Streptomyces ficellus: one gene and its partners. The protein of the gene in region 2 interacts with the protein of the main gene of each other region in a pairwise test. Links are inferred from orthologs where the notes say so. Each region holds a gene or a part of one and is shown on either strand. Other genes may lie near its edges.

The links.
Region 1: the proteins of rlmB (region 2) and tsaE interact in binary tests that used the Escherichia coli proteins (3 or more experiments, as listed by UniProt). The link is inferred for Streptomyces ficellus from one-to-one orthologs.
Region 3: the proteins of rlmB (region 2) and EIZ62_RS12680 interact in binary tests that used the Escherichia coli proteins (3 or more experiments, as listed by UniProt). The link is inferred for Streptomyces ficellus from one-to-one orthologs.

What each region holds. Positions count from the first base shown.
Region 1 is NZ_CP034279.1:2,935,695-2,938,927, forward strand. What follows is about bases 253-3,233. They hold tsaE (tRNA (adenosine(37)-N6)-threonylcarbamoyltransferase complex ATPase subunit type 1 TsaE), read right to left. Parts: upstream 2,011-3,233; coding sequence 1,495-2,010; downstream 253-1,494. Other genes in these bases: tsaB (tRNA (adenosine(37)-N6)-threonylcarbamoyltransferase complex dimerization subunit type 1 TsaB), read right to left, coding at 253-308; EIZ62_RS12655 (hypothetical protein), read left to right, coding at 438-980; EIZ62_RS12660 (hypothetical protein), read right to left, coding at 1,101-1,304; EIZ62_RS12670 (alpha/beta fold hydrolase), read right to left, coding at 1,982-3,166; alr (alanine racemase), read right to left, coding at 3,227-3,233. Also shown: more of tsaB, read right to left, coding at 1-252. UniProt on the Escherichia coli protein: Required for the formation of a threonylcarbamoyl group on adenosine at position 37 (t(6)A37) in tRNAs that read codons beginning with adenine.
Region 2 is NZ_CP034279.1:3,947,092-3,952,142, reverse strand. The notes cover bases 1,203-4,050. They hold rlmB (23S rRNA (guanosine(2251)-2'-O)-methyltransferase RlmB), read right to left. Parts: upstream 3,178-4,050; coding sequence 2,227-3,177; downstream 1,203-2,226. Other genes in these bases: cysS (cysteine--tRNA ligase), read right to left, coding at 3,254-4,050; EIZ62_RS17670 (DoxX family protein), read right to left, coding at 1,203-2,132. In the rest of the region: EIZ62_RS17675 (nucleotidyltransferase family protein), read left to right, coding at 1-361; more of EIZ62_RS17670, read right to left, coding at 453-1,202; more of cysS, read right to left, coding at 4,051-4,648; ispF (2-C-methyl-D-erythritol 2,4-cyclodiphosphate synthase), read right to left, coding at 4,707-5,051. UniProt on the Escherichia coli protein: Specifically methylates the ribose of guanosine 2251 in 23S rRNA.
Region 3 is NZ_CP034279.1:2,939,406-2,942,608, forward strand. What follows is about bases 253-3,203. They hold EIZ62_RS12680 (NAD(P)H-hydrate dehydratase), read right to left. Parts: upstream 2,462-3,203; coding sequence 1,043-2,461; downstream 253-1,042. Other genes in these bases: alr (alanine racemase), read right to left, coding at 253-661; EIZ62_RS12685 (holo-ACP synthase), read right to left, coding at 2,466-2,834; glmS (glutamine--fructose-6-phosphate transaminase (isomerizing)), read right to left, coding at 2,831-3,203. In the rest of the region: more of alr, read right to left, coding at 1-252. UniProt on the Escherichia coli protein: Bifunctional enzyme that catalyzes the epimerization of the S- and R-forms of NAD(P)HX and the dehydration of the S-form of NAD(P)HX at the expense of ADP, which is converted to AMP.

The DNA of each region.
Region 1 (3,233 bases), 1.0 Mb from region 2 along the record:
GCGTACGCGAGCCCGTCCAGCGTGCACAGTCCGTGCACCGGCACCCCGCCGAGCGCCGACGCGAAGGTCGCCGCCGTCACCAGGCCGACCCGCAGTCCGGTGTACGGGCCCGGGCCGACGCCGACGACGATGCCGGTCACGGCGTCGAGCTTGCGGCCGGCCTCCCGGAGCACCTGGTGGACGGCGGGCAGCAGGAGTTCCCCGTGCCGGCGCGCGTCGACCCGGGTGGAGGTGGCGACGACGGAGTCCCCGTCGTGGAGGGCGACGGTGACGGCGGGTGTGGCGGTATCCATGGCGAGCAAGAGCACGCGAACAGCCTACGGCTCCGGGGCGCCGCGCACGGCGCCCCGGGTCCCGTGCGTGATCCTGCTACGGTCACACCGCATACGTACGTGGGAGAGGTGGGCAGCAACGTGGCAAGGAGCAGCTCGGGATTCGTGGCCGGGCTCACCGCGGCGGCCATGGCGGCGGTCGCCTTCCTCGCCTACCAGGCGTCGGCCAGTGCCCCGGCCGACCTGAAGGCCGGCTCGCCCGCCCCCGCCGCGTCGCCGTCGGCCCCCGCGCCCGGCGCCCTCCCGAAGGACCCCGCCGTCACGGCGCTCGCGCTGCCGAAGCAGTCGGGCTCGGGCGTGCGGGTGGTGTACTCGCTCGGTGAGCGGCGGGTGTGGCTGGTGGACGAGAAAAACGTGGTGGCGCGTACGTTCGCGGTGATGCCGAGCACGGTCGACCCGGCTCCGGGCACGTACGCCGTGACGTCGCGCTCGGGCAGCGTGTCCGGCTCCGACGGCGTCAGGATCGAGCACGTGGTGCGGTTCGCGAGCGTCGACGGCGTGACGATCGGCTTCAGCGCGGCGGTCGACGGCACCATGGCCACCCCGGACCCGCAGCGCCGGACGGGCGGCATCCGCATGAAGCGGACCGACGGCAACGCGATGTGGACGTTCGCGACGGTCAACTCGAAGGTCGTCGTCGTCCCGTAGGCCTCACCGGCGCCGAACGGAACCCGCGCACCCGCGCACCCGCGCCCTGGCAGGGGGCGTGCACGGCGCACATGGGGTCGCGGATCACGCGGAGTAGCGCTGATGCCTGGCGGTCGGCGCTCAGGCCGCCCGGCGGCGTTCCGGGGCGGTCTCGGCGGTCCTGTCGGCGGCGGAGTTCGTCTCCCGCGCGTCCAGAACGTCCCCGACGCCGGGCGCGGGAGTCTGGTCGGCGTCAGCGGTCCCTGGCGGCGTGGAGACGGCGCTGGCCGCCGCGCACGACGCCAGCAGATCACGCATCGACACATTCTGCTCGGACGTCGGCATGGTCGCCTCCTGGGGCTACGGGGGCATGGTTAGGTACACCTAACCAGGTCCTGGTCTCCATGGGACCACGCCTCGGAGGTACGGCGCAACATCATGCCGACGTCTTGTCGGAAACTACGGCGGGCACGCTGCGTGACGCCGTCGCCCCGTCACCCCGTCGGCCCGTCTCCCCCTCGCCCCGTCCACCCCGTCACCCCAGCGCCAGGTCCACGCCCGCCCAGCGCTCCCCGTACCCGCTCAGCGTCACGACCCGCCGGTCGTCGTCGGTGGAGCCGACGACCCGGTGGATGACGACGTGCAGCCGGTCGTCCGTGAGGTCCTCCACCTTGCCCTCGCCCCACTCCACGACCACCACCGAGTCGGGCAGCGAGACGTCGAGGTCGAGGTCCTCCATCTCGTCGAGCCCGCCGCCCAGCCGGTAGGCGTCGACGTGCACGAGGGCGGGGCCGCCGGTGAGGGACGGGTGGACGCGCGCGATGACGAACGTCGGGGACGTCACCGCGCCGCGCACCCCGAGGCCCTCGCCGAGCCCGCGCGTCAGCGTCGTCTTGCCGGCGCCGAGCTCGCCGGTGAGCATGACGAGGTCGCCGGGGCGCAGCAGCTTGGCGAGCGTGCGGCCCAGGTCCTGGGTCTGCTCGGGGGCGTGCAGGGTGAGACGGGCGGTGGCCGTGGCCCCCTCAGGGGCCGGGCTGTGCGGTGCTTCCATACGTGCCAACGTTAGTCGCTGCCGATACGGCACCGACCCGGACCAGCAGGTCCGCGAGCCGGTCGGTGACCGTCTCGGGGTGCTCCAGCATCACCAGGTGGCCGCCGTCGGGGACGATGACCAGCTCCGCGTCCGGGAGCAGGCCGGCGATGGCCTCGGTGTGGGAGCTCGGCGTCACCAGGTCCTGGTCCCCGGCCAGCGCCAGCACCGGCACCTCGGCGAAGACGCCCAGCGCCTCCGCCTTGTCGTGCTCGGTGAACGCCGGGTAGAACTCGGCGACCACGTCGATGGGGGTGCCCTCGATCATGCGCTCGGCGAACCGGGCGACCGCCGGGTCCACGTCCCGCGACGAGAACGAATAGCGCTTGATGAGCCCCGCGAACAGGTCCGCGGTGGCCCGCCGCCCGCGCTCCACCAGCTCCGCCTGCGAGCCGAGCGCCCGCAGTATCCCGGGCAGCACCCGGCGCACGGCGTTCACGCCCGCGACGGGCAGCCCGTAGTTGACCTCGCCGAGGTTGCCGCACGAGGTGCCGACGAAGGCGACGCCGACGACCCGCTCGCGGATGAGCTCCGGGTACTGCTCGGCCAGCGCCATCACCGTCATGCCGCCCATCGAGTGCCCCACCAGCACCAGCGGGCCCTCGGGCGCGGCGGCGTCGAGGACCGTCTTGAGGTCGCGGCCGAGCTGGTCGATGGAGACCGGCACCCGGTCCGGGCCCTGCTGGGCGGCGCCCCGCCCGGAACGGCCGTGGCTGCGCTGGTCCCAGTGGACGGTGCGGACCAGGCCGCGCAGGGCTGCGCGCTGGAAGTGCCAGGAGTCCTGGTTGAGGCAGTAGCCGTGGCTGAAGACGACGGTGACGGGGCCGGGCGTGCGGCGCCCGAAGAGCCGGCGGCGGCGCGGCGCGCTGCCGTCCGCCTCCACCTCGTCGACCTCGTAGTACAGCGGGGTGCCGTCGTCGGCCTCGGCCCGGCCGGGCGTGCCGCGCAGCGAGCCGTACGGGCCGGCCGCGTCCAGTGCGAGGCGCGCCTTGCGGCGCATGCCGCGCCCGACGGTGAGCCGCTCGATGGCGACACCGGCCGCCGCGCCCGCCGCGACCACTCCTATCGCGGCCCCGGCGAAACCGGCGCGGCGCCAATTGCCGGCCGCGGCGGACATCGCTTCCGCCGCGGCCACCGAACTGGTCTCACTCACTACGGCTGCTCCTCAAGGCTCCCGTTACTCG
Region 2 (5,051 bases):
CTTCTCGCTGCGTGAGATGGCCGCGTTCCACACCGAGCGCGACGCCACCGCGACACTCGCCCTGGCGCGTCCCCGTATCCCCTGGGGGGCCGTCGAGACGGACACCTTCGGGCACATCACCGACTTCATCGAGTCGCCGCCGTCGCCCTACCTCATCAACGCGGGCGTGTACGTCTTCTCCCCGGCCTTCACGGGCCTCCTGCCGGACGTCGGGGACCACGAGCGCACCACGTTCCCCGGGCTGGCCCGTGAGCGGCGCCTGGCGGGCTTCCCGCTGCCGCACGGGGCGTACTGGAGGGCCATCGACACCGCGAAGGACCTCCAGGAGGCGGCGAAGGAGCTGGGCGCCCGGACGTCGTAGGAGGACGACGGCACACACGGGAGGGGCGGTCACCGCGTTCGCGGTGACCGCCCCTCCCGTGTGTCGTCCCGCCGGCTCCCGCCGGCGTACGTCAGCCGAGCAGGCCGCCGATGGGGTTGCGGTTGCCGCCGGTGGACGAGCCGCCGCCGGAGCCGCTCGAACCGCCGCCGCCGGAGCCGCCGCCCGAGCCGGAGCCGCCGGAGCCGCTGTCGTCGCCGCCACCGCCGCCGCTGCCGCCGCCGTCACCGCCGTCGCCGCCGCCCGTGGAGGTCGGGCCGGCGCTGCTGGTCGGCGGGGGAACGGGCTCGGACTGCTCCGGGGCCTCCTGGCCGGTGCCCTGCGAGGCGGTCGGCCGCTGCTCCTCGACGCGCTCCTCCTCCTCGGCGGTCTCGGCCGGCGAGGACGCGGACTCCTCGGCCGTCGGGCCGGTGGACGCGGACGCCGAGGGCTCGGGGCTGCCGGTGGACTCGCGGGCCGACGGGGAGCGCTCGCCGGGCTCCTCGGGGAGCGGCCGGCCGGGCAGGTGGTTGGTGGGGTCGTCGTTCGGCCCGGGGACGGTGACCATCTCCGTGGACCGTACGGCGCCGCCGAGGACCGAGCCGATGAGCAGCGTCAGGCCGACGACCACGGTGGCGACGACCACGCCGCGCCGCAGGACCCGGCGGCGCAGGTCCCAGAGGGCCGAGCGGGGGCCGAGGGTGCGCCAGGCCTCGCCGGCGAGGCGCCCGTCGATGGAGTAGACGGGCGCGCCGGCGATGATCAGCGGCGACCAGGCGGCGAGGTAGATGATGTCGGGCGCGTCGTAGACGGGGACGGTCTTCCAGCTGACGGTGAGGATCAGCGCGGCGGACAGCATGACGCCGAAGACGGCGGCGACCCGCTGCCAGAGGCCCAGCACGGTGAGGACGCCCACGATGACCTGGGCGAAGGCGACGGTGAGGCCGGCGCCGACGGGGTGGGCGAGCGCGAAGTCGCGCAGCGGCTCGGCGAGCGCCCAGGGGTGGAGGGAGTTGAGCCACTTGACCATGGAGCCGCGTTCGCCGCCGTCGAAGTAGACGGGGTCGCAGAGCTTGCCCATGCCGGCGTAGATGGAGATGAAGCCGAGGAACACGCGCAGCGGGAGCAGCACGACGCCGAGGTTCATCCGGCGGCCGGGGTAGTACGCGTGCCGGTGGGCGGGGCCGGTGTACGCCCCGTCGGCGGGGCGGTCGTCGGCGCGGGCGTCGTGGCCGTCGCGGTCGAGGCCGTCGCGGTCGTCGCGGTCGAGGTCGTGGCCGGTGCCGTACGCGTCGGCGTAGCCGTGGGGCCGGTGGCCGTCGGGCTGCTCGTCGTAGGCGCCGACCGCGCGGCGCATGGGCGGCAGGAGCGGTGGCGCGTCGGGGCCGACGCGCTGGGCGCCGACGACGGGCGTCGGCATCGTGTCGTCGAGGCGCGGGATGACCTGGGTGGCGCCGGCGTCGAGCGTGCCGAGGGCCGTCGATTCCCGCACGGCCTGGAGCAGACCGGTCGCGCCGGGGTCGCCGGGCGAGGACTTGCCGCTCCACACGACGGGGGCGCGCCGCCTCGCCGCCGCACCGCCGGCGCCGGCCGCGCCGCTCATGGCGGGCACGCGGGCGGGGTCGGCCGACCGGGGCTTGTTCGCCGGGGCGAGCTGCACACGGAAACTGGCGTGGTTCACGATGACCTGCGCGGGATCGCAATCCACCTTGACCATGCTCAGCGCAGGCTGATCGTCGAAACCGGGCCGGGGCGTTCTGGTGTCCACACTCATCTAACCGAGTGACGCGGGTTTAGGACACTGCCTTGACGGCCGGTAAATGTCCGAGACCCGTCAAGATCATGACGGGTCCCGGGATCGTGCGGGATCAGGCGCGCCGGCGGGCCGCCTCGTACAGCACCACACCGGCCGCGACACCCGCGTTGAGGGACTCGGCGCCGCCCGGCATGGGGATGCGGACGAGGTGGTCGCAGGTCTCGCCGACCAGGCGGGACAGGCCCTTGCCCTCGCTGCCGACGACGATGACGACCGGGCCGCCCAGGGCCTCCAGGTCGCCGACCTCGGCGTCGCCGTCAGCGGCCAGGCCGACGACGGTGATGCCGGCCTTCTGGTACGCCTCGAGGGCGCGGGTGAGGTTGGTGGCGCGGGCGACCGGGGTGCGGGCGGCGGTGCCCGCGGCGGTCTTCCAGGCACCGGCGGTCATCCCGGCGGCGCGCCGCTCGGGCACGACGACGCCGTGGCCGCCGAACGCGGAGACGGAGCGGACGACGGCGCCGAGGTTGCGCGGGTCGGTCACGCCGTCGAGGGCGACGATCAGCGGGTCCTCGCCGTCGTCGAAGGCGGCGGCGGCGAGGTCCTCGGGGTGGGCGTACTCGTACGGCGGGACCTGGAGGACGAGGCCCTGGTGGTTGAGCCCGTTCGTCATGCGGTCCAGCTCGGCGCGCGGGGCCTCCATGAGGTTGATGCCGCCGCGGTCGGCCGCGAGCTTCAGCGCGTCGCGCACCCGCTCGTCGTTGTCGATGAACTGCTGCACGTACAGCGTCGACGCCGGTACGCCGTCCCGCAGCGCCTCGAAGACGGGGTTGCGGCCGACGACCATCTCGGACGAGCCCTTGCCGCCGCGGCGGGCGACCTGGCGGCGCTGGGTCTGCTTGGCCTTGGCGTTGGCGACGCGGTTCTTCACATGGCCCTTGCGCGCGGACGCGGGCGGCGTGGGGCCCTTGCCCTCGAGGCCCCGGCGCCGCTGGCCACCGCTGCCGACCGTCGCGCCCTTCTTGTTGGACGTGCGGCGGTTCCTGCGCTGGCTGTTCCCGGCCATGACTTACCTGCTCTGTCGATGCGTGTCGTACGTACGTGTATATGAAGTGTGCCAGCGGAAGCGTGCCGGCGAGGGCTCAGCGTGCGCCGAGCGTCCAGCGCGGCCCGTCGGGGCCGTCCTCGATGACGAGCCCGGACTGGCCCAGCTGGTCGCGGATCGCGTCGGCCGTGCCCCAGTCCTTGCGGGCGCGGGCCGCCTCGCGCTGGTCCAGGACCAGCCGTACGAGGCTGTCGACGACCCCGTGCAGGTCCTCGCCCCGGTCGGCCTCGCCGGCCCAGTGCGCGTCGAGCGGGTCCAGGCCGAGGACGCCGAGCATGGCGCGGACCTCGGCGAGCCGTGCGACGGCGGCTTCCTTGTCGTCGGCGGCCAGCGCGCTGTTGCCCTGCCGGACGGTGGTGTGGATGATCGCCAGCGCCTGCGGGACGCCCATGTCGTCGTCCATGGCCTCGGCGAAGGCGAGCGGCACCTCGGCGGCCGGTTCGACGGGTCCGGCCTTCTCGACGACCCGCTGGACGAAGCCCTCGATGCGCGCGAACGCCGACTCGGCCTCGCGCAGCGCCTCCTCGCTGTACTCGATCATCGACCGGTAGTGCGGGGTGCCGAGGTAGTAGCGCAGGACGATCGGCCGCCACTGCTTGACCATCTCGGAGACCAGGACGGAGTTGCCGAGCGACTTCGACATCTTCTCGCCGCTCATGGTGACCCAGGCGTTGTGCACCCAGTAGCGGGCGAACTCGTCGCCGAACGCCTTGGCCTGGGCGATCTCGTTCTCGTGGTGCGGGAAGACCAGGTCCAGTCCGCCGCCGTGGATGTCGAAGGCGGAGCCCAGGTACTTGTGCGCCATGGCCGAGCACTCCAGGTGCCAGCCGGGGCGGCCGCGCCCCCACGGCGTCTCCCAGTCGGGCTCGCCGGGCTTGGTGGCCTTCCACATGGCGAAGTCGCGCGGGTCGCGCTTGCCCGCCACGCCCTCGTCGGGCTGGCGCAGGTCGTCGATGTCCTGGTTCGACAGCGCCAGGTAGTCGGGGAAGGACCGGACGTCGAAGTAGACGCTGCCGTCGGCGACATAGGCGTGGCCGCGCTCGATCAGGCCGCGCATCATCTCGATCATCTCCGGGACGTGCCCGGTGGCGCGCGGCTCGTAGCTGGGCGGCAGGCAGCCGAGCGCCTCGTACCCGTCGTTGAACGCGCGCTCGTTGTCGTACCCGATCGACCACCAGGGGCGGCCCTGGTCGGCCGACTTCGCGATGATCTTGTCGTCGATGTCCGTGACGTTGCGGACGAACGTGACGTCGTAGCCGCGGTAGGCGAACCAGCGGCGCATGATGTCGAAGTTGAGCCCCGACCGGATGTGACCGATGTGCGGGGCGGCCTGCACGGTGGCACCGCACAGGTAGATCGAGACGCAGCCCGGCGTGAGCGGGGAGAAGTCACGGATCTGCCGGGCGCTGGTGTCGTACAGACGAATAGTCACCACTCCAGGGTAGTGGGCGCGTGCCAGTGCCCCGCGCCCGTAGGGCGGAACGGGCGCTTCAGCCGCGCCGTACGAGGAGCGCCGTGGCGATGGCGGCGAGGCCCTCGGCGCGGCCGGTGAGCCCGAGGCCGTCCGTCGTCGTGCCGGACACCGCGACGGGCGCCCCGGCCGCCGCGCCCAGCGCCTTCTGCGCCTCGTCGCGCCGCTTGCCGATCTTCGGGCGTACGCCGATGACCTGGACGGCGATGTTGCCGATCTCGAAGCCCTCGGCGCGGACGATCCGGGCGGCCTCGGCGAGGAGCGTCACGCCGGAGGCGCCGGACCACTCGGGGCGGGAGGTGCCGAAGTGGGCGCCGAGGTCGCCGACGCCGGCGGCGGAGAACAGGGCGTCGCAGGCGGCGTG
Region 3 (3,203 bases), 1.0 Mb from region 2 along the record:
TCTCGGGGAGGGTGAGCGTGGCCGGGGAGTTGGCCATGTGCCGCACCTCGGGCTCGACGCCGGCCTTCTCGGCGTACGTGAGCATCTCGTGGAACGTTTCCAGCTGGGCGCCGATGGAGGGGTGCCCGGGCTCGTCGGCGCACGCGAAGTGCGACCAGAGGCCGGTGACCTTCAACAGGCCCTCGCGCTGGGCGGTGAGCGCCTCGCCGACGAGCCGGGGCCAGTCGGCGGGCTGGCAGCCGTTGCGCCCGAGCCCGGTGTCAGCCTTGAGCTGCACGCGCGCCGGCTGTGCGGTCCGGCGCGCGGCCTCCTTGACCTCGTCCAGGGCCCACATCCCGCTCACGCCCATGTCCAGGCCCGCCCGGATGCCCTCGTCCCACGGGTCGCCGGGCGTCCACAGCCAGCACAGCACGGGCGCGTCGATCCCGGCCGCCCGCAGCGCGAGCGCCTCGTGGGGCGTGGCGGTCCCGAGCCAGGTGGCCCCGGCCTCCAGCGCCGCCCGCGCGCAGGGCACCGCCCCGTGCCCGTACGCGTCGGCCTTCACGACGCCCATGACCTGAACGTCCGGCCCCACGCGGCCCCGCAGGGCACGCACATTGGCGCGCAGCGCGCCGAGGTCGATCTCGGCGCGGGCGCGAAGGGTCTGCGGTGTCTCACTCATCGCGCCCAGTCTCTCAGGTACGCGCCCCCCACCCTCCGCGTCCCCGCCCACGCGTCGACCCGACCGGGGTCACCCCGGGCGAGCCCGGCGGCTCTGGAGCGCCTGGGGCACGGCCGACCAGGCGGGTCCGGCGGGCCCGGTCGGCACGGTGGGTCCGGTCGGCACGGCCGACCAGGCGGGTCCGGGTCGCCCCCGGGCCGGGTGGCGGGTCCCCGTAGACCCGCCCACCCACAGACGGGGTGCGGCCGGGCGGCAGGGCGCGGCCTGGCAGGGGGCGACCCGAGTGGCGGTCGGGGATGGACGGGTGTGGCTCCCGGGGCGGCGGCGCACCCGGCCCGGGAGGCGGGCGGGGGCAGACGGGCCGCCCCGGGCGCCCCCGCCTCAGCCGCTCCGCACGTCCCGCCAGGCCCCCGGGAGCGCTTCGGCGACGTCACAGGCCGCGACGGGGGCGTCGCGGGAGGCGTGGCGGGCGGCGAGGCCGTGGAGGTACGCCCCGGCCGACGCGGCGTCGCGCGGCGCGAGGCCCGCCGCGAGGAGGGAGCCCGTGAGGCCCGACAGGACGTCGCCGCTGCCGGCGGTGGCCAGCCAGGGCGTACCCGTGGGGTTGACGCGCACCGGGCCGGTGGGTGAGGCGACGAGGGTCGTCGAGCCCTTGAGCAGCACCGTCGCGCCGTACCGCCCGGCGAGTTCCCGTACCGCCTCCAGGCGCCGGGACTCCACGTCCTCCCGCGCCGTGCCCAGGAGCGCCGCCGCCTCGCCGGCGTGCGGGGTGAGGACGGTGGGCGCCGGGCGGGCGCGGACCGCCGGAGGGTCGAGGCTCCGCAGACCGTCGGCGTCCACCAGGACGGGGACGTCGGAGGCGAGGACGTCGTCCACTCCCGGCGTGTCGCCGAGGCCCGGGCCGATCACCCACGCCTGGACGCGCCCCGCCTTGGCGGGCGGCCCGGCGTGCACCAGGGTCTCCGGGTGGCGGGCGAGCACCGCGTCGCCGGCCGGACCGACGTACCGCACCGCGCCCGCGCCGCCCCGCAGCGCGCCGGACACGGCGAGGACGGCCGCGCCGGGGTAGCGGGCCGAGCCGGCGACGATCCCGACGACGCCGCGCCGGTACTTGTCGCTCTCCCCCACCGGGACGGGCAGCAGCCGGGCCACGTCCGCGTGCTGGAGGGCCTCGACCTCGGGCGCCGGCGGCAGGGCGAGCCCGATGTCGACGAGCCGCAGCGCACCCGCGTACTCCCGCGCCGGGTCGATCAGCAGCCCCGGCTTGTACGCCCCGAACGTGACCGTCGCGTCCGCCCGCACCGCCTCCCCGTGAACCTCGCCCGTGTCGGCGTCCACCCCGCTCGGCAGGTCGACGGCCACGAGGACGGCACCGGAGTCGCGGGCCGCCCGCACCACGGGCACCGCTTCGGGGCGCAGGCCGCCGCGCCCACCGATCCCGGTGATGCCGTCCACCACGAGATCGGCCCGCGCCAGCACGCCGTACGGGTCGTCGGCGACCCGGCCCCCGGCGCCCAGCAGGGCCGCGAGCCCCGCCTCGTGGGCGCGCGAGCCGAGCAGCACCGCCGACACGCCCGCCCCCCGGCGCGCCAGGCGCACACCCGCGTACAGCGCGTCGCCCCCGTTGTCGCCGCTGCCGACGAGCAGCACCACGCGGGCGCCGTACACGCGGCGCAGCAGCCCGGCGCACGTGGTGGCCAGGCCCGCCGCCGCCCGCTGCATCAGCGCGCCGTCCGGCAGCTTCGCCATCACCTCGGCCTCGGCGGCCCGTACTGTCTCCACGCGGTAAGCGGTACGCATGGGCTCAACCCTCCGCGATCACCACCGCCGACGCCACCCCCGCGTCATGGCTGAGCGACACGTGCCACTGCCGGACGCCCAGTTCGGCGGCGCGGGCCGCGACCGTGCCGCTCACCCGCAGCCGGGGCTGCCCGGTGTCCTCGACGTACACCTCCGCGTCCGTCCACTGGAGCCCGGCGGGCGCGCCGAGCGCCTTCGCGAGGGCCTCCTTCGCCGCGAACCGCGCCGCGAGCGAGGCGATCCCCCGGCGTTCGCCGCTCGGCAGCAGCAGTTCCCGCTCCACGAACAGCCGCTCCGCCATGTGCGGCGTCCGCTTGAGCGCCGCGGCGAACCGGTCGATCTCCGCCACGTCGATCCCCACCCCGATGATCATTCGACGGTGACCGACTTCGCCAGGTTGCGCGGCTGGTCCACCTCGTTGCCCCGGGCGGTCGCCAGCTCGCAGGCGAAGACCTGGAGCGGCACCGTCGACACCATCGGCTGGAGCAGCGTCGGCGTCGCCGGGACGCGGATCAGGTGGTCCGCGTACGGCGTCACCGCCTCGTCGCCCTCCTCCGCGATCACGATGGTGCGTGCGCCCCGGGCCCGGATCTCCTGGATGTTGGAAACGATCTTGTCGTGCAGGACGGAGCGGCCGCGCGGCGAGGGGACCACGACGACGACCGGGACGTCCTTCTCGATCAGGGCGATCGGCCCGTGCTTCAGCTCGCCGGCGGCGAACCCCTCCGCGTGCATGTAGGCG